2 regions of the Aliiroseovarius sp. YM-037 genome follow, and region 1 is predicted to be linked to the other one. Evidence: riboswitches for the same ligand, from Rfam matches in the RefSeq annotation. Region 1 holds a riboswitch; the other holds the start of a gene.

Evidence for each region. A riboswitch is a leader RNA that binds a small molecule or an ion and turns the genes downstream of it on or off. The one in region 1 is predicted to bind cobalamin.
Region 2: another riboswitch for cobalamin. It lies ahead of ACEWPJ_RS01665 (hypothetical protein); the one in region 1 lies ahead of ACEWPJ_RS05265 (TonB-dependent receptor plug domain-containing protein).

The regions. Positions count from the first base shown of each region.
Region 1 is NZ_JBLUOA010000001.1:1,072,277-1,087,952, forward strand. Features, by position in the region: gene ACEWPJ_RS05230 (D-alanine--D-alanine ligase) at 1-918, shown strand, start outside; gene ACEWPJ_RS05235 (cell division protein FtsQ/DivIB) at 906-1,820, shown strand; gene ftsA (cell division protein FtsA) at 1,820-3,154, shown strand; gene ftsZ (cell division protein FtsZ) at 3,335-4,978, shown strand; gene lpxC (UDP-3-O-acyl-N-acetylglucosamine deacetylase) at 5,203-6,123, shown strand; gene ACEWPJ_RS05255 (outer membrane protein assembly factor BamD) at 6,236-7,075, shown strand; gene recN (DNA repair protein RecN) at 7,092-8,744, shown strand; cobalamin riboswitch at 8,810-9,015, shown strand; gene ACEWPJ_RS05265 (TonB-dependent receptor plug domain-containing protein) at 9,148-10,944, shown strand; gene ACEWPJ_RS05270 (ABC transporter substrate-binding protein) at 10,931-11,767, shown strand; gene ACEWPJ_RS05275 (FecCD family ABC transporter permease) at 11,767-12,750, shown strand; gene ACEWPJ_RS05280 (ABC transporter ATP-binding protein) at 12,747-13,505, shown strand; gene ACEWPJ_RS05285 (adenosylcobinamide amidohydrolase) at 13,502-14,161, shown strand; gene ACEWPJ_RS05290 (MotA/TolQ/ExbB proton channel family protein) at 14,166-14,822, shown strand; gene ACEWPJ_RS05295 (ExbD/TolR family protein) at 14,822-15,199, shown strand; gene ACEWPJ_RS05300 (ExbD/TolR family protein) at 15,204-15,584, shown strand; gene ACEWPJ_RS05305 (TonB family protein) at 15,581-15,676, shown strand, end outside.
Region 2 is NZ_JBLUOA010000001.1:359,914-375,589, forward strand. Features, by position in the region: gene ACEWPJ_RS01645 (universal stress protein) at 1-398, shown strand, start outside; gene ACEWPJ_RS01650 (VOC family protein) at 433-813, shown strand; gene ACEWPJ_RS01655 (winged helix-turn-helix domain-containing protein) at 856-2,013, shown strand; gene ACEWPJ_RS01660 (DEAD/DEAH box helicase) at 2,017-3,297, opposite strand; cobalamin riboswitch at 3,709-3,902, shown strand; gene ACEWPJ_RS01665 (hypothetical protein) at 4,003-4,281, shown strand; gene ACEWPJ_RS01670 (aspartate-semialdehyde dehydrogenase) at 4,394-5,416, shown strand; gene ACEWPJ_RS01675 (hypothetical protein) at 5,738-5,938, shown strand; gene ACEWPJ_RS01680 (carbonic anhydrase) at 5,943-6,593, opposite strand; gene ACEWPJ_RS01685 (hypothetical protein) at 6,746-7,126, shown strand; gene ACEWPJ_RS01690 (leucyl aminopeptidase family protein) at 7,209-8,594, shown strand; gene ACEWPJ_RS01695 (C40 family peptidase) at 8,596-9,420, shown strand; gene ACEWPJ_RS01700 (DUF2794 domain-containing protein) at 9,417-9,764, opposite strand; gene ACEWPJ_RS01705 (I78 family peptidase inhibitor) at 10,006-10,266, opposite strand; gene ACEWPJ_RS01710 (S-(hydroxymethyl)glutathione dehydrogenase/class III alcohol dehydrogenase) at 10,345-11,457, shown strand; gene ACEWPJ_RS01715 (NYN domain-containing protein) at 11,457-12,173, shown strand; gene ACEWPJ_RS01720 (TetR/AcrR family transcriptional regulator) at 12,170-12,787, opposite strand; gene ACEWPJ_RS01725 (hypothetical protein) at 12,898-13,062, opposite strand; gene mbfA (iron exporter MbfA) at 13,213-14,190, shown strand; gene ACEWPJ_RS01735 (AEC family transporter) at 14,233-15,162, shown strand; gene fghA (S-formylglutathione hydrolase) at 15,201-15,676, shown strand, end outside.

The DNA of each region.
Region 1 (15,676 bases):
GGTATGTCGAGCAGGACAACCCCGAAAGTGGCAGTGTTGATGGGCGGACCCTCGGCTGAGCGTGAGGTTTCTTTGTCATCCGGGCGCGAATGCGCCGCCGCACTAAGGGGTGAAGGTTATGATGTGGTTGAGGTGGACGCAGGTCCAGACCTCGCCCAACGCCTGTCTGAAATCAATCCCGATGTTGCGTTCAACGCCCTGCATGGCCGGTGGGGTGAGGATGGGTGCGTTCAAGGGATGCTTGAATGGTTGCGCGTTCCCTACACTCATTCCGGCGTGCTGGCCTCGGCGCTTGCGCTTGATAAGGAGCGGACGAAGACGGCTTATCGCGCTGTTGGATTGCCGATCGTCGAAAGTGTTCTTGCTGCCGCCGATGACGTTCGCGCAAAGCATGTGATGGACCCGCCTTATGTGGTCAAACCGAACAACGAAGGATCGTCTGTCGGCATCTATATCGTACACGAGGCCGCGAACGGCCCGCCGCAATTGTCGGATGACATGCCCGATGTCGTGATGGTTGAAACCTATGCACCTGGTCGGGAACTGACGACCACGGTTGTTGGGGATCGTGCGTTGACCGTGACGGATATCCTGACGGACGGTTGGTATGACTACGCCGCCAAGTATGAGGTCGGCGGATCGCGCCATGTTGTGCCCGCGGATATCCCGACTGAGATTTTTGACGCCTGCATGGAGTATGCAGAGCGTGCCCATGTCGCGCTTGGGTGTAGGGGCGTCAGCCGCACGGATTTCCGGTGGGACGAAGCACGCGGGCTTGATGGGTTGATCCTGCTTGAAACCAATACGCAGCCGGGGATGACCCCGACATCGCTCACGCCGGAACAGGCCCAGCATTCGGGTATGGGTTTTGGCGCGCTTTGCGCTTGGTTGGTGGAGGATGCGTCATGCGACAGGTGAACACCTTCCGCGCTGAACCGCCGCTGACCCGGCCAACGCCACCGCGCCGCGACCCGGCACCCAGCCGCATTTCCTACCGTATTCAGCGTTTGCTGCTGACACCGTTGTTCCGTGGCTTCTTGCGGATCGGCCTGCCGATGGCTGCCGCTGCCGGCGTCGGAACGATGGTTTTGTCCGATCAAGATGTCCGCGATCGCATCGGGCTGACGATCACCGAAATCCGGCGCTCGATCGAAGAACGGCCTGAGTTCATGGTCAAGCTGATGGCGGTCGACGGGGCGAGTTCTGAAATCGGTGAGGATATCCGCGAAGTCCTGCCGGTCGATTTTCCGGTCAGTTCCTTTGACCTTGATCTTGAGGAGATGCGCAACTCCGTCCTGTCGCTGGACGCGGTCGCCGATGCGGATCTGCGTATTCGTGCAGGCGGTGTGCTTCAGATCGACGTGACGGAACGTGTGCCCGCCGTCGTCTGGCGCGGCCCGCAGGGGGTTGAGCTTTTGGATGCGGAAGGGCACCGCGTCAGCGCCCTGATCGCACGGGCCGAACGACCGGATCTGCCGCTGCTGACAGGGGAGGGCGCGGAAAACGCGGTTCCCGAAGCGCTCGCGATTTTTGACGTCGCGGGGCCGATCCTTGACCGGATGCGCGGACTTGTCCGCACGGGCGAGCGGCGCTGGGACGTCGTGCTTGACCGGAAACAGCGCATTCTACTGCCTGAACACGGTGCGGTCGCGGCGCTTGAACGCGTGATCGCGCTCGATCAGGCGCAGGATTTGCTTGGTCGCGATCTGGTCGCGATCGACATGAGAAATGAGAACCGTCCAACCATTCGGCTGGCAGAGCAGGCAGTCACAGAACTGCGCCGAATTAAAGGACTGGCAGAAGGAGACCCCGGCCAATGATGACTGACCTCTACCAAACGCAGCGTGCGATGCGGAACATGCGCAAGGCCGCGATGCAGCGGGGCGTGATCGCGGTTCTGGATGTCGGCACGTCCAAGATCGCCTGCCTCGTTCTGCGGTTCGATGGGCCGGATGCGTTTTCTGAGAGTGAGGGCATCGGGTCGATGGCCGGTCAGTCGAGCTTTCGCGTGATCGGTGCAGCAACGACGCGGTCGCGCGGGGTCAAGTTCGGCGAAGTCGACGCGATGCAGGAAACCGAACGTGCGATCAGAACCGCCGTTCAGGCGGCGCAGAAGATGGCCAACCTGCGGGTCGATCACGTTATCGCTTGTTTTTCGGGTGCGCGGCCCCGGTCCTACGGGCTTGCGGGGGAAATCGAACTGCACGACAGCACCGTCAGCGAACAAGACGTCGCGCGGGTTCTGTCATCCTGCGACGTGCCGAATTTCGGAGAGGGCCGCGAGGTGCTGCACGCCCAACCCGTGAATTTCGCGATCGATCACCGCTCTGGCCTCAACGATCCGCGCGGGCAGATTGGCAACCGGCTGGCGACGGATATGCACCTGATGACCGTCGACGCGGGCGCCATTCAGAACATTCTATATTGTATCAAGCGTTGCGATCTCGAATTGGCGGGGCTGGCGAGTTCGGCTTATGTGTCGGGCATCTCCTCGCTGGTGGAGGATGAGCAGGAGCTTGGCGCGGCCTGTGTCGACCTTGGCGGCGGAGCCACCGGGATCTCGGTCTTCATTAAGAAACACATGATCTATTCGGACTCTGTTCGCTTGGGCGGGGATCATGTGACATCCGACATCTCAAAAGGTTTGCAGGTGTCGCTTGCCACGGCGGAGCGGATCAAGACGTTCTACGGTGGCGTTGTCGCGACCGGGATGGATGATCGCGAGATGATCGAGATCGGCGGCGAAACCGGCGATTGGGAACACGACCGCCGCACCGTCAGCCGGGCAGAGCTGATCGGCATCATGCGCCCGCGTGTTGAAGAGATACTAGAAGAAGTGCGCGTCCGGTTGGACGCCGCCGGGTTCGACCACTTGCCAAGCCAGCAGATCGTCCTGACCGGCGGCGGCAGTCAGATTCCGGGTCTTGATGGCATGGCCTCGCGGATGCTGGGGCAACAAGTGCGGCTGGGTCGGCCGCTTCGGGTTCAGGGTTTGCCGCAGGCCGCGACCGGTGCGGCGTTTGCGTCGGCTGTCGGGCTGTGCCTTTTCGCGGCACACCCGCAGGACGAGTGGTGGGATTTCGAAATGCCAGCCGAACGCTACCCCGCCAGATCGCTGCGTCGGGCGGTAAAATGGTTCAAGGACAACTGGTAAACCGCTACATCTTGCCGATCTGGCGAAATACCGCCGAAGGCATGGCGAGACCTTACCATATTTTGTGGTAAATATGCGTTTTTTAGGTGACGTTGCGGCTTTGTCACGGTAGGATTGGACTGGATTAGGGAAAAACGGCCCCCAGAGGCCGATAGTGCAAACAGACAGGCGGACAGATCTATGACATTGAACCTCAAGATGCCCGAACAGGACGAACTGAAGCCCCGTATCACCGTGTTCGGTGTTGGCGGCGCGGGCGGTAACGCTGTTAACAACATGATTGAAAAGCAGCTTGAGGGCGTTGAATTCGTTGTTGCAAACACCGATGCACAAGCGCTTCAGTCCAGCCGGTCTTCTGCCAAGATCCAGATGGGCGTCAAAGTCACCGAGGGTCTGGGTGCCGGGGCGCGGCCATCGGTCGGTGCAGCAGCCGCCGAAGAAACCATCGAATCGATTGTCGATCATCTGGCCGGTGCGCATATGTGCTTCATCACCGCGGGCATGGGCGGCGGCACCGGAACGGGCGCTGCGCCGATCATCGCGCAAGCCGCGCGTGAACTTGGTGTGCTGACCGTTGGCGTCGTGACCAAGCCCTTTCAGTTTGAAGGTGCCAAGCGGATGCGTCAGGCCGAGGAGGGCGTCGAATCGCTCCAGAAGGTTGTCGATACGCTGATCATCATTCCGAACCAGAACCTGTTCCGCCTGGCGAATGAAAAGACCACCTTCACCGAAGCGTTCAGCATGGCGGATGACGTGCTTTATCAAGGTGTTAAGGGCGTGACCGACCTGATGGTTCGTCCGGGTCTTATCAACCTCGACTTTGCGGATGTTCGCGCCGTGATGGACGAGATGGGCAAGGCGATGATGGGTACCGGCGAGTCCGAGGGCGAAGATCGCGCTGTTCAGGCGGCAGAGAAGGCGATTGCCAACCCGCTGCTGGACGAGATCAGCCTGAAAGGCGCGAAGGGCGTTCTTATCAACATCACCGGCAGCTACGATCTGACGCTGTTCGAACTCGACGAAGCGGCGAACCGCATTCGCGAAGAAGTCGACGCAGACGCCAATATCATCGTGGGTTCGACACTCGACACCGAAATGGAAGGGGCGATGCGCGTCTCGGTCGTGGCAACGGGCATCGACGCGAGCATGTCGTCTGCCGACGTTCCGGCACGCCCACGTCGGTCGATGAGCGAGCCGCTGCAAAGCCCGGAAGAGGTCAAGGCGCACACGCCCGAACCTGTCGCGGCAGAGCCGGAGCCGACCCCGGTCGCCGCCGCGCAAGAGCAGCGTGAGCCGGAACCGACCCTGTTCAACGACATGGAAGAACCCGCACCCGTGCGCGAACCGGCACGGGAACCGGAAGTCGCGGAAGAAAACGATCTTCCGGCACCGGCGTATCAGCCGCGCGTTGCGGAGTTCCAACCGCGCCGGGATGAGATTGAAGCCCAGCCCGAAGCGGCAGAGTTCGTCGCACCGAAAGCGCCGGCCCCCGGCACGCCGTCGCCCGAAGCACTGGCGCGTTTGCAGGCCGCTGTTCAGAAGGCACCCGCTGGCGGTCGCCCGCAGCAGCAAAGCGCCCCAGCGGCCTCTGCTCCGGCAGCAACACGGCAACAGCAAGTTGAAGACGATCAGCGCCCGCGGTTTGGGATTAACTCCCTTATCAACCGGATGACAGGTCACGCGGCAGAGGGGCATGACCGTCCCGCACAGCAGCAGACAGCGCGTCAACAACCCCCGATGCACGCACACGAAGAGGAAGTCGAGGCCGATCCAGAACAGGAACGTATCGAAATTCCGGCCTTCCTGCGTCGTCAGGCGAATTAATTCGCTAACATATTTGACTGGGTGAAGGGGCGGCGCATGCCGCCCTTTTTCGTTTGAAAGCAGACAGCTGTAACGCTTGACTCTCTGTATCGGCGAAGTTTCGCGCATGCCTGAATCGGATGTTTCAGGCCGTTATAAAGATTGAGTTGAGTTCACATGCCCCAACCTCTACCTCAACCATGCCGGATAACGGAAATAGTCCGGCGCTGCAGTTGAGGCATGTTTTGCAGACAACATTGAAATCGCCAGTTCGCTTTTCCGGTGTGGGTCTCCACTCCGGTGCGCCCGTCAGGATGACGGTTCATCCGGCGTCTGCGGAATACGGTATCTGGTTCCGCCGCACGGACATCGAAAGCAATGCGATGATCGCCGCCCGCTGGGACTCCGCCGTTCCGGGTGCGCGTCTTTGCACCAAGCTCGTGAATTCTGCGGGTGTGATGGTTTCGACCGTCGAACACATCATGGCAGCGCTGGCCGGTTGTGGTGTTCATAACGCATTGATCGAAATTGATGGGCCTGAGGTTCCGATCCTCGATGGCAGCTCTCAGCCGTTCGTCGAAGGGATCATCGCTGTTGGCTTGCGCCGACTGAATGCGCCCGTCCGCGCGATTGAGGTTCTTGAACCGATCGAGGTGCGCGAAGGCGATGCGGTGGCGCGGCTCGATCCGTCCGACACGCTTTACATCGATTTCCACATTGAATTCGACGATGCCGCGATTGGCCGTCAGGACAAAACCCTGAATATGGCGAATGGCAGCTTTGTCCGCGAACTGTGCGACAGTCGCACGTTCTGCCGTCAGGATGACGTAACAGCGATGCGCGACAATGGCCTCGCCCTTGGCGGCACGCTGGAAAACGCGGTCGTGTTTGACGGGGCCGATGTGCTTTCGCCGGGTGGTTTGCGCCACGATGATGAGGCCGTGCGCCATAAAATGCTCGACGCGCTTGGCGATCTGGCGCTGGCCGGTGCGCCTTTGCTTGCCCGTTATTCGGGCCACCGCGCAGGGCACGCGCTGACCAACAAATTGCTTCGGGCGCTTTTCGCCCGTCCAGACGCATATCGGATGGTCGTATGCGATACAGCGACCGCAGCCCGCTTGCCGGGCGTCGGCGTTCGCAACGTCGATATTCCTGTTCTGGCTTGACCCTGTCAAAATCCGGTGCAAAGACGTTTTGCACCGGATTTTTCTGTGCTAGGACAAGGCACAGGGAAGAAGTCGCAAGGCTCTTTGCGGAATAATATGGGGTAGGCGGGTAATGGCACGCGGCAGGTCTCGGTCCAGAATTGTCGGATTGATTTCGGCACTAGCGATAGTGGCGGCCTGCGGTGGCGGGCGGCAGGAACGTCCGCTAGAGGAATTCTCCGCCGAAGAAATCTACCAACGCGCTGAGTTTGAGCTTGAGAACCGCCGCAAGGGCGAGGAAGCCGCGCGCCTGTTCGGTGAGGTTGAGCGTCTGTATCCCTATTCGGAATACGCGAAACGCGCGCTAATAATGCAGGCCTTCGCCTACCACAAGGATCGCGACTACGAAAACAGCCGCGCCGCCGCGCAGCGTTACATCGACTTCTATCCGGCGGATGAGGATGCAGCTTACGCGCAATACCTTCTCGCGCTCAGCTATTACGATCAGATTGATGAAATCGGGCGCGATCAGGGTCTGACGTTCCAAGCGCTCCAATCGTTGCGGACGGTGATTGAGCGGTATCCCGATAGCGAATACGCGCGGTCGTCGATCCTGAAATTCGACCTCGCCTTCGACCACCTCGCCGCGAAAGAGATGGAGATTGGGCGTTATTACCTGAAACGCGGCCACTACACCGCGGCGATCAATCGATTCCGCGTGGTGGTTGAGCAGTTCCAGACGACGACCCATACCGCCGAGGCGCTGCACAGGCTGGTCGAATCCTACCTGTCGCTTGGGCTGGAGCAAGAGGCGCAGACCGCAGCCGCGATTTTGGGGCATAACTTCCAATCGTCGGAGTTTTACGAAGACAGCTATGCGCTGTTGACCGGCCGCGGTCTGGAGCCGCGGGTGCGTGGCACCGGCTGGCTGGCGGCGATTTATCGACAAACCGTCCGGGGCGAATGGCTCTGACCTAGCGGAGACTCGCATGCTCAGGGCGCTCGATATCCGGGACATGCTTATCATTGACCGGCTGGAGCTTGAGTTTCAGCCGGGTCTTAATGTGCTGACCGGGGAAACCGGTGCTGGAAAGTCTATCCTGCTGGATTCCCTTGGTTTTGTTCTGGGGTGGCGTGGCCGGGCGGAACTGGTGCGCGCAGGCGCAAGCCAGGGCGAGGTTACGGCGATCTTTGACCTGACACTCGATCATCCGGCCCATAACGTGCTGGCCGAGGCCGGGCTGCCCGATGAGGGCGCTGAGCTGATCCTGCGCCGGGTCAACAGCGCCGATGGCCGGAAAACTGCATGGGTTAATGATCGGCGGTGCTCGGGCGACGTGTTGCGGCAACTGTCGGAAACGCTGGTCGAACTTCACGGCCAACATGATGATCGCGGACTGCTGAACCCCCGCGGGCATCGGCTGCTGCTGGATGAGTTTGCTGGGGCCGCACCGCTTGTCGATCAGACCCGAACGGCTTGGCGAGAGGTTGCGGCGGCGCGGAAGGCGTTGGACGCGGCGCAAGAGCGGCTGGCCGAGGCGCGGGCAGAGGAGGAGTTTCTGCGCCACGCTGTTTCAGAACTCGATACCCTGAACCCGCAAGAGGGGGAGGAGGCCGAGCTCTACACACGCCGCCGCCGGATGCAGGGCGCAGAGCGGATTCGCGACGATATCGCAAAGGCTTACGCCGCCCTGGGCAATGAAGGTGCTGAGGGACGCATGGGCGACGCGCTTCGGTGGCTGGAAGACGCAGCGGAAAACGCCGACGGACAGCTTGAGGGCGCGATTGCCGCGCTGGGTCGCGCGATGAACGAACTTGGCGAGGCGCAGCAAGGGGTGGAGGATTGCCTGTCGGCGCTCGACTTCAACCCGTCCGACCTTGAAGCGGCGGAGGAGCGGCTATTCGCGATCCGTGGCCTTGCTCGCAAGCATGACGTGACCCCGGATGAATTAGGAAGTTTTGCAGACGGGCTGCGGCAAAAGCTCTCTGCCCTCGACAATAGCGCGACTGAGATCGGCGGGCTGGAACAGGCCGTTCAAGATGCCGAGGCGAAATATGAGGGCATCGCAGGTAAGCTGAGCAAGGCCAGATCGAAAGCAGCGAAAAAACTCGACGCCGCGATGTCGGCGGAGCTTGCGCCGCTCAAGATGGAGCGCGCGGTTTTTTCGACAGAGATTACTCAGGCAGATCCGGGGCCGGAGGGGCACGACGCGGTTGCCTTCACCGTGGCAACCAACCCCGGCGCATCTGCGGGGCCGCTCAACAAGATCGCATCGGGCGGTGAACTTAGCCGTTTTCTGTTGGCGCTGAAGGTGTGCCTAACCTCTGGCGTCGCAGGCCTCACGCTGATTTTTGATGAGATCGACCGGGGGGTCGGTGGTGCAACAGCCGACGCGGTCGGCCGGCGTCTGGCGGCGCTTGCCCAAGACGCGCAGGTTCTTGTCGTCACACACTCTCCGCAGGTGGCCGCATTGGGTGGACACCACTGGCGCGTTGAAAAACGGGTTACGGGTGGGCAAACACTATCGTCCGTCACATCGCTCGCGCCCAAAGACCGGGTTGAAGAGATTGGTCGAATGCTCGCCGGTGATACCGTCACTGAAGAGGCGCGCGCCGCTGCCAAAGCGCTGCTCGCGGGCTGAACGCCCGCCAAAGAAAGTTTGCCAAACCCATTAATGTTTCCTTGCGAGTCGCGGATCACTTGCGTTATCAGCGCAGGTGCTTCGGTCCGGGCGGTAAACGTCCGGTAAAAGGGAACACGGTGCGGCGCAATTTTGTGCCAATTCCGCGACTGCCCCCGCAACTGTAAGCGGTGAGCGCGGCTGGACTACGCCACTGGGGACCAACCCTGGGAAGGCCCAGCCAAGCTTTGATCCGTAAGTCAGGAGACCTGCCGAGGTGATCACCCTGTCCGGGTGCGGGGCGCATCATGGGCAACGGTATCTTCCGTAGTGGTGACGTTCACGCACCGTCTGCGGGGGACGTCCGTCCTTTCCAAAGACATTAAACCATGTTGCGCGCGACGCGCCGGAAGGGAATTGGACTATGAAGAAAAATATCGCCACCGTTGGGATTCTATTGTCGGGGGTCGCGCCACTGCACGCGCAGACTGACGAGGTCTTCGTGCTGGATGAGATCGTTGTATCCGCGTCATTGGAAGAAACAGAGCGGAGCCGGACCGGCGCAACCGTGACCGTCGTGACGCAGGAAGAGCTGCAAGAAAGCGGCGAGACCCGTGTGATCGAATACCTCGACCGGCTGCCCGGCGTGTCGGCCAGCGGCAATGGCGGGGTCGGATCGCGGGCAACGCTCCGCCTGCGCGGGCTGCCGGGGCGCTATGTTCCGGTCTATATCGACGGGATCGACGTGACCGATCCGTCCTCAACCCAAACAGCGTTTAACTGGGGCGACCTCACAACTTCCGGCATCTCGCGGATCGAGGTGCTGACCGGGTCGCAATCGGCGTTGTATGGTTCAGAGGCAATCGGCGGCGTCATCAACATCACAACCACGCGCGCGACGGAAGAGGGGATACACTACTCCGCTGGGATTGAAGCGGGCAGCTACGACACCGTGCGGGCCGAGTTGGGCGTGACCAGCAAAGGGGAGCGGGCGGAGCTTGCCTTCAACCTGTCCCATATCAACACCAACGGCTTTTCCGCGGCAGACGAAAACGCAGGCAACACCGAGGCGGACGGCCACGAGTCGACAGCGCTGACGTTCTCCGGCGCATATCAGGCGACCGATACGCTAAAGTTGGGCTTTACGCTGCTTTATCAGGATTCTGAGACGGAGCAGGATGGCGGCTTCCCGGTTGCTGATACGGCGGGTCAGGCGTTCGTCACACGCAAAGCTGGCCGGGTTTACGCGGAGATTGATGGCGATGTTGTCAACCACAGTTTCAGCCTGTCCCATTCCCGCACCGATCGGTTTTTCCCGGTTGGGTTCAGCCAGAACTTCCAGGGGGACCGGACAGAGGCCACCTATCAGGGCAGCACGACGTTCAATGATGTGAAGCTGGCCTTCGGAACGTCCTACACCAAGGAAGAATTCTCCGTCGATGCCGTGTCCGGCAGCTATGATATCGCGTCGTTGTTTGGTGAGGCGCAGTATGCGGTGAATGACGCGGTCGATATCTCGCTGTCCCTTCGCCACGATGAACATTCTGAATATGGCTCAAACACCACGGGGCGGCTTGCGCTGGCGTGGCGGGCGACGCCGGATACCGTCGTTCGTGCCTCCGCCGCGACAGGGTTCCGCGCGCCGTCGCTTTATGAGCTTTTCGGCCCGTTCGGTGACCCAACCCTGCAACCCGAAACCAGCCTGAGCTTTGAGTTGGGCGTTGAGCAGAAGATCGCAGGCGGTTCGGTGCGGGCGACGGTATTCCACACGGAAATTGACGATTTGATCGGGTTTGCGGGCGGCACTTATGCGCAGGTGCCGGGGACCAGCGTGACGCGGGGCATCGAACTTGCCGCGGCGCTTCCGATCAGCGACCGGGCTGATTTCTTCGGCAGCTACACCTACACGAATGCCGAGGACCAGGCTGGAAACCAGCTTGTCCGCGTGCCGGAACATGACCTCGTGTTGGGGCTTGAAGCCGAGCTTGGCGGCAATTGGAGCGGACAGGTCAGCTTTAATCACGTCGCTGGGCGGGCGGACGATGGCGGCATGGCGATGGGGGATTACAGCCTCGTCAACGCCAGCGTAACCTACGACATTTCCGATAATGCCGAAGCCTACCTGCGGATCGAAAACCTGTTGGATGAGGAATACCAGACCTCGGCCGGTTACGGCACATCGGATCGCGCCTTTTACGTGGGGCTTCGTGCGCGCTTCTAGCGTCATATCCCTCGCCGCCGCCCTCTGCCTGATGGCGGGTGCGGCGGTTGCGGACGCGCCGAAGCGCGTCGTTTCCATGAATCTGTGCACGGATCAACTGGCCATGCTGCTCGCGGCACCCGGCCAGTTGATTTCGGTCACGAAGCTTGCGCAAGACCCGCGCAGTTCGGCGATGGCGGCTGAGGCGGCGCAGTATCGGGCGAATACCGGCGTCGCCGAAGATGTGTTTCTGCTCAACCCGGATCTGGTTGTCGCAGGCACGTATAATGCCGGCCCAACGCTTAACATGCTGGAACGGTTGGGTATTCCGGTCGTCACCTTCAGTCCCGCGAATGCGTTGGAGGAGATACCCGACCTGCTGCACCAGATGGGCGACGTCTTGGGGCGGCGTGACGCGGCGGACGACGCGGCGCAGCGGTTTTCCGAGCAGCTCGCGGATTTGCAGACATCAAATGCGGATGGCCCTCGGGCGGCACTGTATTATTCGCAAAGCTATACCGCAGGTGACAAGACACTTGCCGGTCAGATACTGGCAACCTCCGGGTTTCTGAACATCGCGGATGAATATGGCCTGTCGAGCGGTGGCACCCTTCCGCTTGAACTGCTTGTTCTGTCCGCCCCCGACGTCGTGATCACCGGACGGCCCTATGAAGGGTATTCGGAGGCTGATGCCGTCATGTCCCACCCGGTTCTTGCAGAGGCAGGGACTACAGAGGCCGACACGCTCCTCACCAGCCGGGAGTGGGTGTGCGGAACACCCCATGTCTTGAACGCGGTCGCAGCGATGGTCATGGCGCGAGAGCAGTTGGACGCGGCTGAGTGATGCGGGGGCTGGCGATCATACTCATCACCGCGACGGTGTGCCTGTTTATCCTGTCGCTGGTGATCGGTCCGGCAAGCGTCGGTGTGGGCGATAGCCTCTCCGCGCTTTTCGCCGGGGATGGCGGCCCCTTAACCCTTGTTATGCGCGAAATCCGGCTTCCCCGCGCGTTGCTGGCCGTGATGGTCGGCGGCAGCCTTGGGCTATCAGGCGCGGCGATGCAGGGATACTTGCGCAACCCGCTGGCAGAGCCGGGGTTGATTGGTGTTTCCTCATCAGCGGCCCTTGGCGCGGTGCTTGCATTGCAAACCGGGCTCGCCGCGCAATTCGCACTTGGCCTGCCGCTATCGGCCTTGGCTGGGGCGTTGATCGCCGTGTTCCTGATCCTATTCCTTGCTGGGCCGCGCGGGTCGTCGATGACGTTGATCCTTGCCGGGATCGCAATCAGTGCGCTGGCGGGCGCGTTCACGTCGCTGGTCCTGAACCTGTCGCCAAACCCCTTTGCCGCGAATGAGATCATCTTTTGGATGCTCGGATCGCTCACCGACCGGTCAATGATCCACGTCGCAATCGCGCTGCCATTCATGGCGGTCGGCTGGGCGATGTTGCTGACACTTGGCCGCGGGCTGGACGCGCTGACATTGGGTGAAGACGCCGCGCAGGCCGCCGGGATCAACCTGTCCCGGTTGCGTTTGGTGCTGATCCTTGGGGTCGCCTCTGCCGTGGGGGCCGCGACGGCGGTTGCCGGAACCATCGGTTTTGTCGGACTGGTCGCGCCGCACCTGCTGCGCCGTCTGGTCGGCGCGCGGCCATCAACGCTGCTCTGGGCTTCGGCGCTTGGCGGGGCGGCCATGGTGCTGGCGGCGGACATCGCGGTGCGCTTGATCCTGCCGGACCGCGACCTGAAACTGGGTGTGGTCATGGCGATCCTTGGCGCTCCGCTATTCCTGCACCTGATCTACAAGACGCGGAGGGAGATTTCGTGACCCTCCTGCATCTCGATAACCTGACGGTTCTCCGCAAATCCTGCCCGGTCGTGGATCAAGTGAGTTGCACCATCACCGAAGGCGAGTTTGTTGGCCTGATTGGCCCCAACGGCGCGGGGAAGACGACGCTGATGCGTGCCGCGCTTGGCCTGCTGCGGCATGAGGGGCACAGCAGCCTTTCCGACATGACTGCGAGCGCCCGTGCGCACCACGCTGCATGGATGCCGCAAGCCCGCGAAATCGCGTGGCCGGTCGATGTCGAAACGCTCGTCGCGCTTGGCCGCATCCCACATCTACCGCGTGGTGCGCGGATAAGGGATACCGACCGGGCCGCGATTGATGCGGCGCTGGCACAGATGGGGCTGGACACCTATCGCCACCGCGTTGCGACACGACTGTCGGGGGGCGAACAAGCCCGCGTGCTGATCGCGCGGATGCTGGCGCAGGAGACTCCGCTGCTGATCGCGGATGAACCGATTGCCGGGTTGGACCCTGCGAACCAGATCACGACGATGCGCTTGTTTGCCGAACTTGCCGAGGGTGGGCGAACGGTCGTCGCGTCGCTGCACGATCTAGGCCTCGCGGCCCGCCATTGCACGCGTCTGTTGCTGCTGAACAAGGGGCAGTTGGTCGCCGATGGCCCGCCGGATGAAGTTCTGAAGCCGGAAAATATCAGCGCGGTCTTCGGTGTGTCGGCGTTTTTCCGGCGCACCGATCAGGGGATCGTATTTCAACCGCTGGAGACGCTGGAATGATCGCTGTCTCTATCACTCATCCCTGGCTGACCGTTGATTTGGGCCGCGAGATGCGCGTGCTGAGCTGGGCGTTGAACCGCCCCGGCTACGTATCCGCCCAACAGATCGTCTGGAGAGAGGTGCGAAACGCCGATCTGCCCCGCGATCTGGATGTGGTTGAATGGTTTGATGCAGAACTTCGGCAGGCCGGTCGGCTTGATGCGGTCGCGATGATTACGTCCCGCGATATCGGCACGCACATTCATGCAACCGCGCTGATTGATGGTGTTACGGCAGAGTGCGTCGCAACGCTCGGTTTATCCAACGCCGAAAGCGTCGGCACACGGATCGCACAGCCCTCGCAAGACTGGGGAACGATCAACATCGCGGTCCGCATCGACGCCGCATTGACCGACGCGGCGCTTCTGGAAGCGATGAGCATCGCGGCAGAGGCGCGAACCGCAGCGGTGATAGGCGCGGGGTGGGAGGTTTCGACCGGCATTGCCACCGGCACGGGGACGGACTGTATCGCGGTCGCCGCCTTGCCGGGGTCGCTGCGCTTCGCCGGGCTACACACGGCGGTGGGTCATGCGGTCGGGCAGGCTGTGAAACAAGCGGTTGGACAAGCGGCGGCAGAGTGGACGGCGACGGTCGGGCAACGGATTTCAGCGGAGTAGGATGATGAGCAGTTTTTCAACAACCATCGACAGCTTGGCGGGCTTCCTGATCCGGGGCGGCCCCGCGCTTTGGTTGATCGCGGCGCTTTCTGTCGTCACGCTTGCGCTGATCCTTTGGAAAATCTGGCGTTTGGTCCTTATGGGCGCATGGTCCGGGGCAGCATCCCGCGCGGCGGTTGAGGCTTGGTGTGCTGGTGATGCCAACGGTGCCGACCGGGCGGTTGCAGGTCGCAGCAGCCTTCGCGCGCGTTTGGTCCGGGCGGCAATGGCGGCACGCCAAGACGCAACCCTGACCGACAGCGCAGCGCGGGAGGAAACCACCCGCGTCGCCAAGGCCGAACTGTCCCGCGCCCGCGTCGGCCTGCGGGCGCTTGAACTGATCGCAACAATCGCGCCGTTGCTGGGCCTGCTCGGCACCGTTCTGGGCATGATCGAGGCATTTCAGGCCTTGCAGACGACCGGAAGCCGCGCCGATCCCGCCGTGCTCGCCGGGGGTATTTGGGAAGCGCTGTTGACCACTGCGGCGGGCATGGCGGTGGCGATCCCGGCTTCAATGGCATTGACGTGGTTTGAAAGCATCGTCGATCGCGTGCAGGCGGATATGGAGGATTTTGCAACCCGGATCTTCACGCGCGGACCCGCGCTTCGGGACGCCGCGTGATGTTCGCTTTTGCCCGACACCGACAATCAAGACGGCCCAGCCTGACGCCGATGATCGACGTGGTGTTCCTGCTGCTCGTCTTTTTCATGCTCGCAGCCCGGTTCGGGCAGGACAGGGCGATCCCGATTGCGACGGCGGGGCAGGGGCAGGATTATTCCGGCCCACCACGTCTGATTGAGGTGCTGCCGGATGGGCAGCAGTTGAACGGCGAACGGGTGGATCAGGATGCGTTGCTGGCGCAGATCGACGCGCTGACGACCACGACCGATGACACGATTGTCTTGCGGGCGGGTGATGGCGCAGATGTGCAGCGCGTCGTTGACATGGTGGAGCTTCTGTCGCGCGGCGGCTACACGCAAGTTGTGCTGGTGGAGTGACGTGGTGAATTTCGGCATATCCCGTCGCAAACCCCCAGCGGAATCCATCGTGCCGATGATCAATGTGGTGTTTCTGCTGCTGATCTTTTTTCTGATGACCGCGCAGATCGCAGCGCCTGATCCGTTTGAGGTCTCTCCGCCCGCTGCCGAGGTAGGGGACGTCGCCGATGGGGATGGGCGGTTTTACGTGTCGGCGGATGGTGACGTATCCTTTGACGGTCGGGTCGGAGAGGCCGCGATTGCCGCTGCCGCATCGGGTGACGTGGCCGAAACGCTCGAAATTTATGCGGATGCGGCCTTGGCAGGGGCTGAGCTTGCCAAGCTGTTGGCGAAGCTCACCGGGGCTGGCGTGAAAAACGTAACGCTTGTGACGGTGGCGCGATGACACGGATCGCCGAAGCCCTTTTGTTTCTGACCTTGGCGGTTGGCCTCCACGTTGGTGCGTGGTTTCACGCGCCGGTTGGCGTCGCCGAAGGG
Region 2 (15,676 bases), 710 kb from region 1:
CCGTGCTTGTCACCTCTCGCGCGTTCAAACCGGTTGAGACGTTTTTGATCGCCTTTGATGGTGGCAAAAGCGCACTGAAGGCGGTGAACCACGTTGCGCGAAGCAATGTCTTTGGCGGGTTGAACTGCGTGCTGCTGAGCGCAGGCGCGGAAACGACAGAATCCCGGCGGGCCGTCGAAGGGGCTGCCGCGCAGTTGAAAAGCGCGGGATACAGCGTGGAAATCCGCACCCCGCCCGGTCGAGCCGATACAGCGATTACCGAGGCTGTGACCGCAGGTGGCATCGACATGTTGCTGATGGGGGCGTTCCGTCATTCGCGTATTCGCAGCTTGTTCATCGGCTCCACCACCGCAGAGATGGTCAGGAACTGCCATATTCCGCTGCTGCTGTTTCGTTAAGTTGTGGTAACGTCAGGCGCAAAAGGGGGTTCCCATGCGTCTGCACCAGATCACGCCGTTCGTTCCCTGCACCTTGCTGGTCAGGCAAGTCGCGTTTTACCGCGATGTGCTTGGATTTACGCTCGGGTTTCTCGCCGATAACTACGCGTTTCTGCGGCGGGATGATGTCGCCGTGCGGTTGGTTGAGGTTGATAAGACGGTCGATCTGGACCACCCCGAAAGGCAGGGGTCATTCTATATCGACGTTCACGATATCGATGCCGTCTATACCTCGATGGAGCAGCGACTGAACGCGCTGCCAGAGGGGCGGGTGCGGGCTCCGTTCAATCAGGACTATGGTCAGCGCGAATTTCATGTGGCGGACGAAGACTGCACGCTGGTCTTCTTTGGCGAGGGCGTCGCGCCTTCCGCATGAAGCGGGTTGCGGTGATGGCCGCGCCGCGACATGCTCCGCCGGATGTTGAGGATTGCAAACCGGGACGCGCGGCGGCTGTGGCTTCATGCGCAGGCGTTGTCGGACACGCCGACAGGGGCGCTTGATCTGCCTGCGCTGATCCGGCGGCTCGGGATGGTGCAGCTGGACACGATACGTGTTGTTTCGCGGGCGCATCACCATATCCTCTGGTCACGGAACCAGAATTACCGCGAACCGATGCTGGATCGGCTGCTGCGGCAGCGCGGGATCTTCGAGCACTTTACCCATGACGCGTCGGTCCTGCCGATGAAGTTCCTTCCGATGTGGGGTCGCCAGTTTCGACGGAAGCGTGAATGGCTCGACCGGTCGAACTGGTATGCGTCCATGCCGGATGCGGCGGGGCGCGCGGCGATCAAAGCGCGGATCGCGGAGGAGGGCGCGCTGTCCACCCGCGACTTCGACAGCGCGTTCGCCGGTGATCGGCAGATGTGGCAACGCCCACCGCACAAGCTTGGCCTCGATTACATGTGGTATGTGGGGGAGCTTGCGACCTGCCACCGGGTGAATTTCCACAAGTATTACGATCTGGCTGAACGGGTGTTCCCCGACGATCTGCGCCAGCGGGAGGTGGCGGAGGATGAGCAACTAGATTGGCTGTGCCGTGCGGCGCTGGCCCGGTCGGGGTTTGCAACGCCGGGTGAGGTCCAGCGGTTCTGGGACGCTACATCGGCGAAAGAGGTGAAGGCATGGGTCGACACGGCCCGCGACCTTGTCCCGGTCTCGGTCGAAACTGCGGAACGGCAATGGACCACTGCGCTCGCCCCGCCGGATATCGAACAGCGGTTGGGGGACGCACCCGCGCCGACCACGCGCCTGCGTATCCTCAGCCCATTTGACCCCGTCGTCAGGGATCGCAACAGGGCGCTGCGGTTGTTTGGATTCGACTATCGGATTGAAATTTTCGTTCCCGCCGCGAAGCGCAAGTGGGGCTATTACGTTTACCCGATGCTGGAAGGGGATCGTTTTGTCGGGCGGATCGAGGTCAAGGCAGATCGCGCGGCTGGCACGCTGACCGTCCTGAATTATTGGTGGGAGTCGAAAGTCAAGGAAACCCCGGCCCGACGCGCAAAGCTGGACGCGGAGCTTTCCCGGATGGCGCGGTTTGTCGGGGTGGACGATGTGATCTGGTCCACCCCATAGCCTTTACGCCGCGGGCTTGCGCCGACGGCGATTGTTGCGCTTGGGCTTGCCATGCGATTGGTTGGCCGGTTTCGGCTGGCTGCGGCGCTGTCCGCCACCGCGGTTTCCACCGCCTCCGCCACCACGACCGCCGCGTTTTTCGGGCTTTTGTTCAATCGGGCGTTCGCCGCCAACCACGGGGATCGTCAGTTTCATCACCTTTTCGATTTGGCGCAGATAGCCGATTTCGGTGGCAGAGCAGAACGCGATAGCCTCGCCCTCCGCACCTGCACGGGCCGTCCGGCCAATCCGGTGAACGTAGTTTTCCGCCACTTCTGGCAGGTCGTAGTTGTAGACGTGGCTGACGCCAGGAATGTCTATGCCACGGGCGGCCACGTCGGTCGCGACCAGAATCCGGGCCTCGCCCGCCTTGAAGTCGCGGATCGCGCGGTCACGCTGGTTCTGCGATTTGTTTCCGTGGATCGAGGTCGCCTTGAACCCCGACGCTTCGAGGTTCTTTTTCAACTTTTCCGCGCCGTGCTTGGTGCGGGCAAAGACCAGTGACAGGCCGTCGGGGTCCTTGTTGAGGTAGTCTTTCAACAGCTCCGTCTTGTCGCCCTGCGGCACATAGTGCAGCGCCTGGGTGATCTTGTCGGCAGCTTTGCCCGGAGGGGAAACCTGCACCCGTGCCGGATCGGTCAGGTAGGCGCGGGAAAGCTCCTCCATCTGCGCGGGCATGGTGGCGGAGAACAGCAGCGTCTGGCGCGGTTTCGCCAGCTTTGCAGCGATTTTCCGAAGCGCATGGATGAACCCCATGTCGAGCATCTGGTCCGCTTCGTCGAGAACCAGATACGTGACCGTATCCAGAAACACTGCACGACGGTCGCACAGGTCGATCAGACGGCCCGGTGTCGCGACGAGGATATGCGTGCCACGTTCGAGCTTTTTCACCTGATTGTTCAGCGATTGACCGCCAACAACGGTGACGACGCGGATCGGCGTGTCTTTGGTGTAGGCGGTCAGGTTCGCGGCGATCTGATTCACCAGTTCACGCGTCGGCGCAAGGATCAGCGCCCGCACGGATTTCGGCGTGGGTTTCGCGCCCGCGCCCATAAGCCGGTCGATCAGCGGCAGGCCGAACGCGGCGGTCTTGCCGGTGCCGGTCTGGGCAAGGCCGATCAGATCGCGGCCTTCCAGCACCAGCGGAATCGCCTTTTGCTGGATCGGTGTCGGTGTGTCGTATCCTGCCTTTGTGATGGCGGACAGAAGGTCGGGCTTGAGGCCCAGATCAGTAAATTTGGTCAAGAATGACCCTTTCATATATGCGCCCGCCCAAGACGGACGGAGTCGTCAGACAAGCGGGGCGGGACCATGCGAATGGCCCGTCCATTGCGGTTGCGCGCAAGATCCGCACCCCGGACCGAATGTCCTGTCAGGTGAACCTGCGCGTCAGACCCCCGCGTGACGTGGGAACTGTTTGGATTGTGGGACCGTTGCCGCATCGCGGTGCTGGTCGGGTCCATCCTGCCGATCAGTGTCGGCGGCTGCTCACGCGGCAGCGGAATGGGTTGAGGGTCATATCGGGGGTGAAGGGGTAGAAGTCAACCACAGAGTTTCGGATTGGCGGCGATTGCCCGCGCGCTGTGTCACGTCGGCGGGTGTCCGTCAAAACCGCGAGGGTGTCGGTTTTGGGATGGGCGGGCCGGTCGAATCCGGTTAGCATCCGGTTATCAAGGTGCCGCCCTCGGGCGGAGAATTGGGAAGCCGGTGAAACTCCGGCACTGCCCCCGCAACGGTAAGGACGGGCAACGACATGACGATCACCCACTGGGCGCACGCTCGGGAAGGGGTCATGTTAGCCGAAAGGCCCCGTCCAAGTCCGGAAACCAGCCTTGGTAGAAACGTCAACCGCGGGGCGCGGCGAAGGCGGGTCATGGACGCCAGCGTGCCTTGCCCTCTTCACCACCACCGCACAGAAAACGACCGCGGGGATGCGGCGGAAAGGCACGGATGTTGGATCAGATAGTGGACGGCCTGAACGAAATCGCTGAGCGGCCAGCGTTTGCAGAGGCGCAGGCAAAGGCCGCGATGATGGAGTGGATATTGACGCTGCCCGCCGGGGCCGACGCGCAGGAAGCTGCGCGGGCCGCCATCGGACGGTGCGAGGGCGTCGATTGCCCCAGCGTCGCGTTGACCCAATTCGTCGAATATCTGCATGACATCGCGGACACACCCGCGCTTTACCCCGTCCGCCGCGGCGGTGCCCGCGCCCGGCGTCAGGTCCACTAGGGCAGCTGCGACCAAATCACCCTATTTTCTTGGCCTTCGCCCTTTCATGTGCGGGTTGGATCGGTTAGAAGCCCCGCGTCCGATCCCGGACGAACTGAAACGGAGGTCTTTTATGGGCTATAAAGTCGTTGTCGTTGGCGCTACCGGAAACGTGGGCCGCGAAATGCTGAACATTCTGGCAGAGCGCCAGTTCCCGGTTGATGAGATTGCTGCGCTGGCAAGCCGTCGGTCGCTGGGCACGGAAGTCAGCTTTGGCGACAAGACGTTGAAGACCAAAGACCTCGACACGTTCGACTTCACGGGATGGGACATGGCGCTGTTCGCCATCGGCTCTGACGCGACCAAGCAATATGCGCCGAAGGCGGCGGGTGCCGGGTGCCTTGTGATCGATAATTCGTCGCTCTACCGCTACGATCCGCAGGTTCCGTTGATCGTGCCAGAGGTGAACCCGCAGGCGATTGAAGGCTACCGCGAGAAGATGATTATCGCGAACCCGAACTGTTCGACCGCGCAGATGGTCGTGGCGCTGAAGCCGCTACATGATCGGGCCAAGATCAAGCGCGTGGTAGTCAGCACATATCAATCCGTTTCAGGCTCCGGCAAAGAGGGCATTGATGAGCTGTGGGATCAGACCAAATCGATGTATAACCCGACGGACGACAAGCCGGCGAAGAAATTCACCAAGCAGATCGCCTTCAACGTCATTCCCCACATCGATGTGTTCCTTGAGGACGGATCGACCAAAGAAGAATGGAAGATGGTTGCCGAAACCAAAAAGATCGTCGATCCGACGATCAAGGTGACAGCGACCTGCGTGCGGGTGCCGGTGTTCGTCGGCCATTCCGAAGCGGTGAATATCGAGTTCGAAGACTTCCTCGACGAAGACGAAGCACGCGACATCCTGCGTGAGGCGCCGGGGCTGATGGTCATCGACAAGCGCGAAGACGGCGGATACGTCACGCCCGTCGAATGTGTCGGTGATTTCGCGACCTTCATCAGCCGCATCCGTCAGGACAGCACGATTGAAAACGGCCTGAACCTGTGGTGCGTCAGTGATAACCTGCGCAAAGGCGCTGCGCTGAACGCGGTTCAGATCGCAGAGCTTTACGGTCGGGAAGTCCTGAAACAAGGCTGACCCCAGCCCCAGAAAACCTGCTGATTGGCCCGATTCGTCGGGCCTTTCTTGCTTTTGCCCTGGCTGCTGCCGCGTCCGCGCCGGTGGCCAATCAGGTGCCCTTGCGTCAATTGTGTCAAGAATTGGGCACTATCACGGATGCAACGCGAGGGAGAAACATCATATATTTCATAGTTTTACAGAAATTTGGCGAAATTTCCGCTCGGAAAATTAACGATTATGGCCAAATTGTGTCATCAAGCACGGCGAGGCCCAGCAACTTAGGGCCCCTTGCCGTCGCGTTGGGGGGAACGCGCGGCAAGGTCTAACGAAGGGGTGGAGATGACAGATTTTATTCACAAAGCGCGGCTGGGCCGGACCTACGCCTTGCTAAGCAAGAAAACCAAACGGCCCGTTGGGCGGCCCGCGCCGTTTTCAAAGCGCGATAACCCGCCCTGCGTGCCAGAGTTTCGTGCCACGCGCACTCCGTATGCCCTGTCAAAGCAAGACATGGTCCGCCAAAAGCAGACCGACGCCGTGTAGTCGATTAAACCGGAACGAACGCACCTTTGGCGGGGTCATAGGTTTCTAGCCCGCCCTCGCCGATATCCGTCCAAAGCCCGTGCAACGTCAGCAGGTCGGCCTTCACCGCATCTTTGACGAACGGGAACGTCATCAGGTTTTCCAACGACACCAGAACCGCCTCTTTTTCAAGCGCGCGTCTGCGGGCCGCATCATCCTCAATATCTTTCACCCGCTCAAAGCCGGGGCGCAGGATGTCCATCCAACGACCGACAAAGCTTGTCTTTTCCTCAAGCGCCGGGGCTTTGCCGGAGCACATATCATGGCACCCGGCAACGCCGCCGCATTCGGAATGCCCGACCACGATCAGATGCGCGACCTTCAGCGCGTTCACGGCATATTCGACCGCAGCCGATGTCCCGTGCTGCCGACCATCAGGCCCGTAAGGGGGGACAAGGTTCGCGATATTACGGTGGATAAAAAACTCACCCTGATCCGCGCCGAAGATCGATGTCACATGCACCCGGCTGTCGCAGCACGAAATCACCATCGCGCGCGGATGTTGGCCTTCGCTGGCGAGCCGTCGATACCATGCTTTGTTGTCAGCATAGCCCGTGGCCTTCCAGCCGTGATAACGTTGTACGAGATAAGCTGGCAGTGGTGTTGCGTTTTTCATCAATGTCGCCTCTGTCGTTTGCTGACCGTTTAGATAGGTGAGATTTTCGAGAATTTCGAGTGAATTCCGCAGTCCTTATCAACCTTTTCTAAGGACACTCGGGCGAATGTGCCGATGTCATGCGGGGGCATGGGGTGATGGAGGGTGAGTGAATGGCGGTTGTGACCGTTTTAGAGCAGGAAGAGAGTATCCGTCTGAATCCAGACAGGCTGACGGAACTTTACGTTGAACTGGGCGAAGCCGGGGCCGAAGATATGATCGGCCGCGCGATGGAGGAGTTGGCTGTCAAGCTGGAGGGTATTCGTGCCCTGGCCGATAGCGGGCCGACTGCCGCGCTTCCGTCCGCTGCGCAGGAAATCGCGGAGCTTGCGCTAAGCGTTGGGTTAAGTGGCCTGTCGCGTGTGGCGCTAGATGTGGAATATTGCGCGTCGCTGAATGACGGGCCGGGGGTTGCGGCGACGCTCGCCCGGTTGGGCCGGGTCGGGGATCGGTCGCTGACCGCCGTTTGGGATCTGCGCGATATGTCGGTCTGACGCGCCGCGGTCAAACTGTGTCTTGCAGACAGGTGTGGCGCAGGTAGGCTGCGGGCAACACACCAGACGAGGCTTTGACACCATGACCATGACATTCGCTGATCCGGGCGCGCCGTCCCTTCCCTTGCATCTGCTGGCAGAGGACACCGTTGATGGCTGGCTGAGCGATCAACTGGAAAAAGTGTCGTCATGGGCGACGGCGAATGGGTTTAGCGGGAAGCTTGGCCAGATCTTGGTCATACCGGGCGACGGTGGTGCGCCTGCCTGCGCCTTGGCAGGCTATGGCAACGCCAAATCGCGGGCACGCGGGCGGTTTCCCTGCGCGGGCGCTTGGTCAAAGCTGCCCGAAGGCGTTTGGCACATCGAAACCGGGCCGGACGGGGCCGCGCTTGAAGAGGTTGCGCTGGGCTGGCTTTTGGCCGGGTATCGGTTTGATCGCTACACGACAAAACCGAAACTGAAGGCGCAGTTGAAAGCGCCTGCGGGCGTGGACGCAAATCGCTTGGAAATCATCGCGGCGGGCGAGGCGCTGACCCGCGACCTGATCAACACCCCGACATCCGATATGGGGCCGGAGCAGCTGGAATCCGCGTTCCGCGACCTTGCCGACAAACACGGCGCAACCGCCGAGGTGATTGCGGGCGATGCGCTGCTGGATCAGAACTTTCCGCTGATCCACACGGTTGGCCGGGCGTCCGCGCAAGCGCCCCGATTGCTCGACATGCGGTGGGGGTCGACGGGGCCGACTTTGACACTGGTCGGTAAGGGTGTGTGCTTTGACACGGGCGGGCTGAACCTGAAACCGGCGGCGTCTATGGGGTTGATGAAGAAAGACATGGGGGGTGCTGCGACGGTTCTAGGCCTTGCCCATATGATTATGGCGCTTCAGTTGCCGCTGCGGTTACGCGTGCTTGTCCCTGCGGTGGAAAACAGCGTCGCGGGCAACGCCTATCGCCCGCAGGATGTTCTGACCTCCCGCAAGGGGCTGACGGTAGAGATCAACAATACCGACGCCGAAGGTCGCCTCGTGCTGGCCGACGCGCTTGCCCTGGCGGATGAGGAAACGCCGGACTGTCTGATTTCGATGGCGACGCTCACCGGCGCGGCGCGGGTCGCGGTCGGGCCTGACATTGCGCCCTATTACACGGACGATCAGGGGATTTCTTCTGCGCTTGAGGCTGGTGCGGCGGCGGTGGCCGACCCGGTCTGGCGGATGCCGTTCCACACGCCGTATGAGAAGATGATCGAACCGAACATCGCCGATCTCGACAACGCGCCAAAGGGTGGTTTTGCCGGGTCAATCACCGCTGCGCTGTTCCTGCGCCGCTTTGTCGATCAAAGCCCGCGCTACACGCATTTTGACATTTACGGCTGGCAACCAACGGCTTTACCCGCCCGAACTGCTGGCGGCGTTGGGCAGGGGGCGCGGGCCGTTCTGGCCGCTCTGCCGGACATACTGGGGCTGTAGAATGGATCGTCGCAACACTCCGGCGAACGCGCGTATCGCTGCGACCCGGTTGAAAGGCGAGGTGGACGCGCCCCGCTATTCGGATGGCGAGGTTGGCCAGATCGCCGTGCCCGTCGCTGACCTATTGCGCGAACCGAATGGCGCGCGGGATCGTCAGGTCTTGCTGGGCGAGTGCGTTACAATCTACGAGGTTCACGACGGCTGGGCATTCGTTGAGGCGGCGAAGGATGGCTATGTCGGCTATGTCGATGCCCGCAGCGTGGGTGAAGCGAAGGACGCGACCCATTGGATCAGCGCACCCGCGACGCACGTTTATTCGGGGCCAAACCTCAAGACGCCGGATCGCATGGCGCTGCCATTCGGCAGTCGCGTTCGGGTGACAGACACGGCCGATGGCTATTGCCAGACGGCCCACGGGTTCGTTCCAACGCAGCATCTTTCGCCGGTATCGCATCGGCTTGATGATCCGGTTGCGGTTGCGGCCCTGTTCCTCGGCACGCCCTACCTTTGGGGCGGCAATTCGATCTGGGGGATCGACTGCTCCGGGCTGGTGCAGGCCGCGCTGATCGCCTGCGGCATCCCGTGCCCCGGCGATAGCGACCTGCAGGAAACAGAGGTGGGGGAGGGTTTGGCCGACGATGCCCCGCTTCGCCCCGGTGATCTTTTGTTTTGGAACGGCCATGTCGCGATGGTGGTGGATGACACCCGGCTGATCCACGCGAATGCCCATGCGATGGCGGTGTCCTACGAAGGGATCGATGCAGCAATCGCGCGGATCGAAAAACAAGGGGAAGGCCCAGTCACAAGCCGCCGCAGACCGCGCTAATTGATTGCGCGGATCAGTTTACGCTCCAACACCCGCAGCACGGTTTTCAACTCGGCACCGCGCTTGAGAATCTGCCCGTCCATGCCCACAACCGCATAAAGCTGCTGCTTCATCCGCAGCTTTGGCCGTTTTTCAATCCGGTAAAGTGGGTTTTCGGCGGTTCTGCGGAAAATCGAGAACACGGCGTGGTCGCTCAGGCAGGAAATGCCGTAGTCGCGCCATTCGCCTGCCGCGACCATTCGACCATAAAGAGAAAGGATTTCACCGAGTTCCTTGCGATCAAAGCTGACTTGGTCCGGGATTCGGGACGGGCGCTGAAACGGCGTGGGTGACTGAATTGTCATATCTGAATCTTGGCCTTTGTCCGGCGCGAAATCAATCCCTGCCTAGAATTCGCCCCGAAATGACCTGCAAATAAGCTGCACTCGACCCTGATGCTGTCGGGTTTAGGGGCAATAAAGGCATCATAGCGAGAAATCGCTGCCCCGATGTCGTGGAATAATTGCCCCCACCCAGACTGCGGCATCGGGGACTAGTATGGAACGAGGTGCCCCCTGTCAGATCGGCAGGGGGTATTCTTTTGTCTTATCCACACCAGACGCGGGCGACGTTGCCGCTTTCATCAAGGTCGATGTTCAGCCGTTCGGGGTTGTAATCCATCGTGATCGCGCTGCCCGGTTCAATTACCCGCATCGGCGCGGGGAAGGTCATCGCGGCCAGCACGTCTTTTGACTGCCCGATCAATGCTGCGTAACCCGACGCGCCACAGGCGTCTTCGCCGGGTTCGACAACGGGTTGTGGCATACAGGCCGTCAGGGCAATGAAGGCGGGCAGGGCGAAGCGCATCGGGAACCTCCTGTTTCGGTTGAAATGGTATCTGCTTTCCCCCAGTGTAGCCGCAACAAATCTGAGGGAGAAGAAATCATGCGTACTCGTGCCGCTGTCGCGCTGGAAGCCGGAAAACCGCTTGAAGTGATGGAAGTGAACCTTGAAGGCCCGAAAGAGGGTGAGGTTCTGGTTGAGATCAAGGCCACCGGCCTTTGCCACACGGATGAGTTTACGCGGTCGGGCGCTGACCCCGAGGGGTTGTTCCCCGCGATTCTGGGGCACGAAGGCGCGGGTGTTGTTCTGGAAGTCGGACCGGGTGTCAAAACGCTAAAACCGGGCGACCACGTTATCCCGCTCTACACGCCGGAATGTCGGGAATGCGAATACTGCCTGAATCCCAAGACGAACCTGTGTCAGTCGATCCGCGGCACCCAAGGGCAAGGCCTGATGCCGGACGGGACGACGCGGTTCTCGATGCTCGATGGGACGCCGATCCTGCATTACATGGGCTGTTCGACCTTTGCCAATCATACGGTGATGCCGGAAATCGCGCTGGCCAAGGTGCGTGATGACGCGCCGTTCGACAAGATTTGCTATATCGGCTGCGGTGTTACGACTGGGATCGGGGCCGTCATCAACACGGCGAAGGTGGAGCAGGGATCGTCCGGCGTTGTCTTCGGGCTTGGCGGCATTGGCCTTAACGTCATCCAAGGGTTGCGCATGGCTGGGGCGACGCAGATCGTTGGCGTTGACCTGAACGACGACAAGGAAAAGATGGCCCGCGAGTTTGGCATGACGGATTTTGTGAACCCGTCAAAGGTCGATGGCGATATGGTGTCCCATCTGGTCGAATTGACCGGTGGCGGGGCCGACTACACGTTCGATGCGACCGGCAATGTCGAAGTGATGCGCACCGCGTTGGAAGCGGCGCATAAGGGCTGGGGGGAAAGCGTCATCATCGGCGTCGCGCCAGCGGGGGCAGAGATTTCGACCCGCCCGTTCCAGCTTGTCACCGGTCGGGTCTGGCGCGGCACGGCGTTCGGGGGTGCCCGCGGGCGGACCGATGTGCCCAAGATCGTCGACTGGTACATGGACGGCAAGATCGAGATTGATCCGATGATCACGCATGTCCTGAAGCTTGACGATATCAACAAGGGTTTCGATCTGATGCATGCGGGGGAAAGCATCCGTGCGGTTGTTGTCTATTGATGGCTGATAAATCCTTGCTGCTGGCCGTTCTGATCGACGCGGACAACGTGCCGTCGAAATTCGCCCACGCCATCCTGAAAGAGATCACGTCGTTCGGGGAGCCGGGGCTGCGCCGCGTCTACGGCGACTGGTCCAATCCGCAACTGTCGGGCTGGACAGGAGTCGCGCGGGAACTGGGGCTTGTCCAGCATCAGGAAACCGCCAACACGAAGGGCAAGAACGCATCCGACATCGGGCTTGTCATCGACGCGATGGACATCCTGCATAACGGCCGTTTCGACGGTTTCGTGCTGGTGTCGTCGGACAGCGATTTTACCCGCCTCGCCAGCCGTATTCGGGAACAGGGCCTGACCGTCATCGGGATCGGAGAAGCGAAAGCCCCTGAGGCGCTGCGCAAGGTCTGCAATCGGTTTGTCGAGATTGAGAACATCTATGAAGAGCCGAACGGGAAAACCTCTGGCAAGCCGGCTGCGAAGGCCAACCGCCACGCGATGACCGAGGCGAAGCAGCTGTTCATCGATGCGATGGAAAAGATCGATCAGGATGATGAGTGGTATTCGCTCGGTCGGCTTGGCCAGCAGATTCAGGCGGACAAGCCCGACTTTGACGCGCGCAGCTACGGCAAGAAAAAGCTAAGCGATCTAGTCGGCGCGCTGAAGGTGTTTGAAACGAAAACCGGACCGGGCAATCAGTTGCTGGTCCGGCGCATTGATTAAGCCCCGTAACGGGCGAGAAAGGTTTCAACCGCGTTTTCCACGATATGCGCGATTTCTTCTTTGGTCGCGGTTTCGCGGACCTTTAGCGTCACTTGCACCCACAGATCGGTCTTGCACAGCGCCGCGAATTGTTCGGAGGCTATTTCGATATCGTCGATCTTCAACTCTCCGCGTTTGACGCCTGCTTCCAGCACCAGCTTGATCCGCGCATGGCCAAGTGCCGGGCCGGATTTGTAGAACTCGCGCGCGAGATCGGGGAAGCGGTCAGCCTCACCCACCGCAAGACGATGAATGCTAAGCGCGAAGGGCGACACCAGAAACCGCACCAACATCTCGGCCCCGAGACGCAGCACATCGCGGATCGGCAGGTTGGTATGTTCCAGTTCGAACGCCGCGTCGGCTTGAATCCGGCACTGTTCGGAACAGATTTCCAAAAACAGCATTTTTTTGTCAGGGAAGTAGTTATACAACGTCGCCTTTGACACGCCCGCTTCGCGCGCGATGTCATCGACGCTGGCCCCTTCGAACCCGTCGCGCAGGAAAATATCACGGGCGCCGTTCAGCACCTGATCGTATTTCCTACCCTTGCGAATTGTTTCGGCGCGTGCCGTCATTCGTTTCCCCAGTTACATCTGTGATTATAAACAGGTCGGTTCAAAACCAACAAGCAAACAAAAAAGGGCGGGATTGACCCCGCCCTTTGCGTGTTTTGCGGTGCTGCGTACTATTTCGGGGCGAGCGGCAGAACCGGCTTTACGACGGTCTGTGTCGGGGTTTCTGGGGCTTCGAAATCCAGTCTGGGCAGGTCGAAAGACATGGCGCCCGCCGATGTGGGAAGGGCGACAACTGCGATCAAGGCGGTGGTCAGGGCGATACGGATGAAAGACATTTCATTACCTTTCTGAACTGTTTCGTTCAGTTAATCTAAACCGATCAGTTTAGATTGCAAGGGCATTTTGGACTAATCAGTTCACTTTTTTGCCTTGCGCAGAAAATTCAACGAAATACATTGGAATCATTCTAAAAGAGGCGCTGAGCAATGATCCCAGGAATGACCAACCGCCGCCGGTTTTCTGACCTGAGCGAACAGGAAATCGTCGCACTTGCGATATCGTCGGAAGAGGATGACGCCCGCATCTATCGCACATATGCCGAACGGCTGCGGGCCGATTTCCCGGCGACCGCCGCCGTTTTCGATGGCATGGCGGAGGAGGAAGACGAACACCACCAGCGCCTGATTGACCTGCACAAAGCGCGGTTTGGCGATGTTATCCCCCTGATCCGGCGCGAACATGTGTCGGGATTCTATGCCCGTCGTCCGATCTGGCTGGTCGAAAATCTTGGCATCGAGCGGATGCGGGATGAGGCCGCGCGGATGGAGCACGACGCCCACGCCTTCTATGTCAGGGCGGCGGCACAAACCACCGACGCCGACACACGCCGCCTGCTCACCGAACTCGCGGCAGCAGAGGCGAGCCATGAGCATTCGGCAAACACGTTGACCGAAGAGCATCTGACCGACGACGCAAAAACCGATGAAGACCGCGCGGCCAAGCGGCAGTTTGTGCTGACATGGGTGCAGCCGGGGCTGGCCGGGCTGATGGATGGTTCGGTCTCGACGCTCGCGCCGATCTTCGCGACCGCGTTTGCGACGGGCGACACGTGGACGACATTCCTTGTCGGGCTGGCGGCGTCGGTCGGGGCCGGGATTTCGATGGGCTTCACGGAGGCCGCGTCGGACGATGGCACGCTATCGGGCCGGGGATCGCCCGTAAAACGAGGTTTTGCGTCGGGCATCATGACGACGATTGGCGGGCTGGGCCACGCGCTGCCTTACCTGATCCCGGATTTCTGGACGGCGACGATCATCGCGATCATCGTGGTGTTTGTTGAGCTTTGGGCGATTGCGTGGATCCAGAACAAGTTTATGGAAACGCCGTTCATGCGGGCCGCGTTTCAGGTTGTTCTGGGGGGGGCGCTTGTCTTTGCCGCCGGGGTGCTGATCGGCGCGGGTTAAACCCCGCTGGTGCGCGCGCGGGGTGCGTGCTAAGCGCTATGAATGCTGGCGATATTCCTGAAAACCCTGCCGTTCTTCGCGCTGATTGGCCTCGGCTACTGGGCCTGCCGAACGCGGTTCTTCACGGAAGAGGCGGCGGCCTACCTGACCAAGTTCGTCTTCTACTTCGCGCTGTCTGCGATGTTGTTCCGGTTCGCTGCAAGTTTGCCAATCACAGAGGTGTTCGATACGCAATTCGTGCTCGCCTACCTCGTCGGCAGCCTGACCGTTTATTGCATTGCAACGGTGGTCGCGTTCATCCGCAAGATCGGGGTCGAGGAAGCAGCGGTTGAGGCGCAGTGCGCCGTCATCGGCAATACCGGGTTTCTCGGCGTTCCGATGCTGGTCGTGCTGCTGGGTGAAGCGGCGGCGGGTCCGGTGCTGATGGTCCTCGCGATTGATCTGATCGTGTTTTCCAGCCTGATCGTGATCCTAATCACGGGGTCGCGCGACGGTCGGATGTCGATTGGAATTCTGCGCACCGTCGGGATTGGGTTATTCAAGAACCCGATGATCGTTTCGATGGCGCTGGGGTTGCTGTGTTCAGGCTTTGCGGTGCCGATCCCCGGCCCGGTTGAGGAATTCCTGTCGATCCTCGGGGCGGCTGCAACACCCGGCGCACTGTTCGCGATTGGCGCATCGCTCGCCTCAAAATCGGCGGAGCGGGTTTCGGTCGCGATCTGGTTGTCATTTGCCAAGCTCATCCTGCATCCTGTCGCTGTTGCCGTCGCGGCGTTGCTGATTTTCGACGTCGACCCGTTCGCGGCGGCGGTGATGATCTCAGCCGCAGCTTTGCCGGTGGCGGGGAATGTCTACATACTGGCGCAGCATTACGGGGTTGCGCCGCAGCGGGTATCCGCATCAATCCTGATTTCGACGATTGTAAGCGTCGTGACCGTGACAGCCGTTATTGCGATCCTGCAAGGGGGATGACATGAATACGCCGCCAATGGTCAACAGGGGAGAGAACGATGGAAACTGTTTCTGAGAACAGATGCTTTGGCGGAACGCAGGGGGTTTATACTCATACCTCATCGGCCTGCGCCTGTGACATGACCTTCGGATTGTTCCTGCCGGAAGCGGCGGAAGATGGCCCCGTCCCGGTGCTTTGGTATCTGTCGGGCCTGACCTGCACGCATGAGAATGCGATGACAAAGGCGGGCGCACAGGCGTGGGCGGCAGAAGAAGGGATCGCGCTGATTTTTCCCGACACGTCGCCAAGGGGCGAGGGCGTCGCTGATGATGAAGCATACGATCTTGGCCAAGGCGCAGGATTCTACGTGAACGCGACCAAAGCGCCGTGGTCCGCGCATTTCAAGATGTGGGACTATATGGCGGAGGAACTGCCCAAGCTGGTGTTCGAAAACTTCGCCATTGATCCTGAGCGCCAGGGCATCACCGGCCATTCGATGGGCGGGCACGGGGCGTTGACCCTCGCCATGAACCT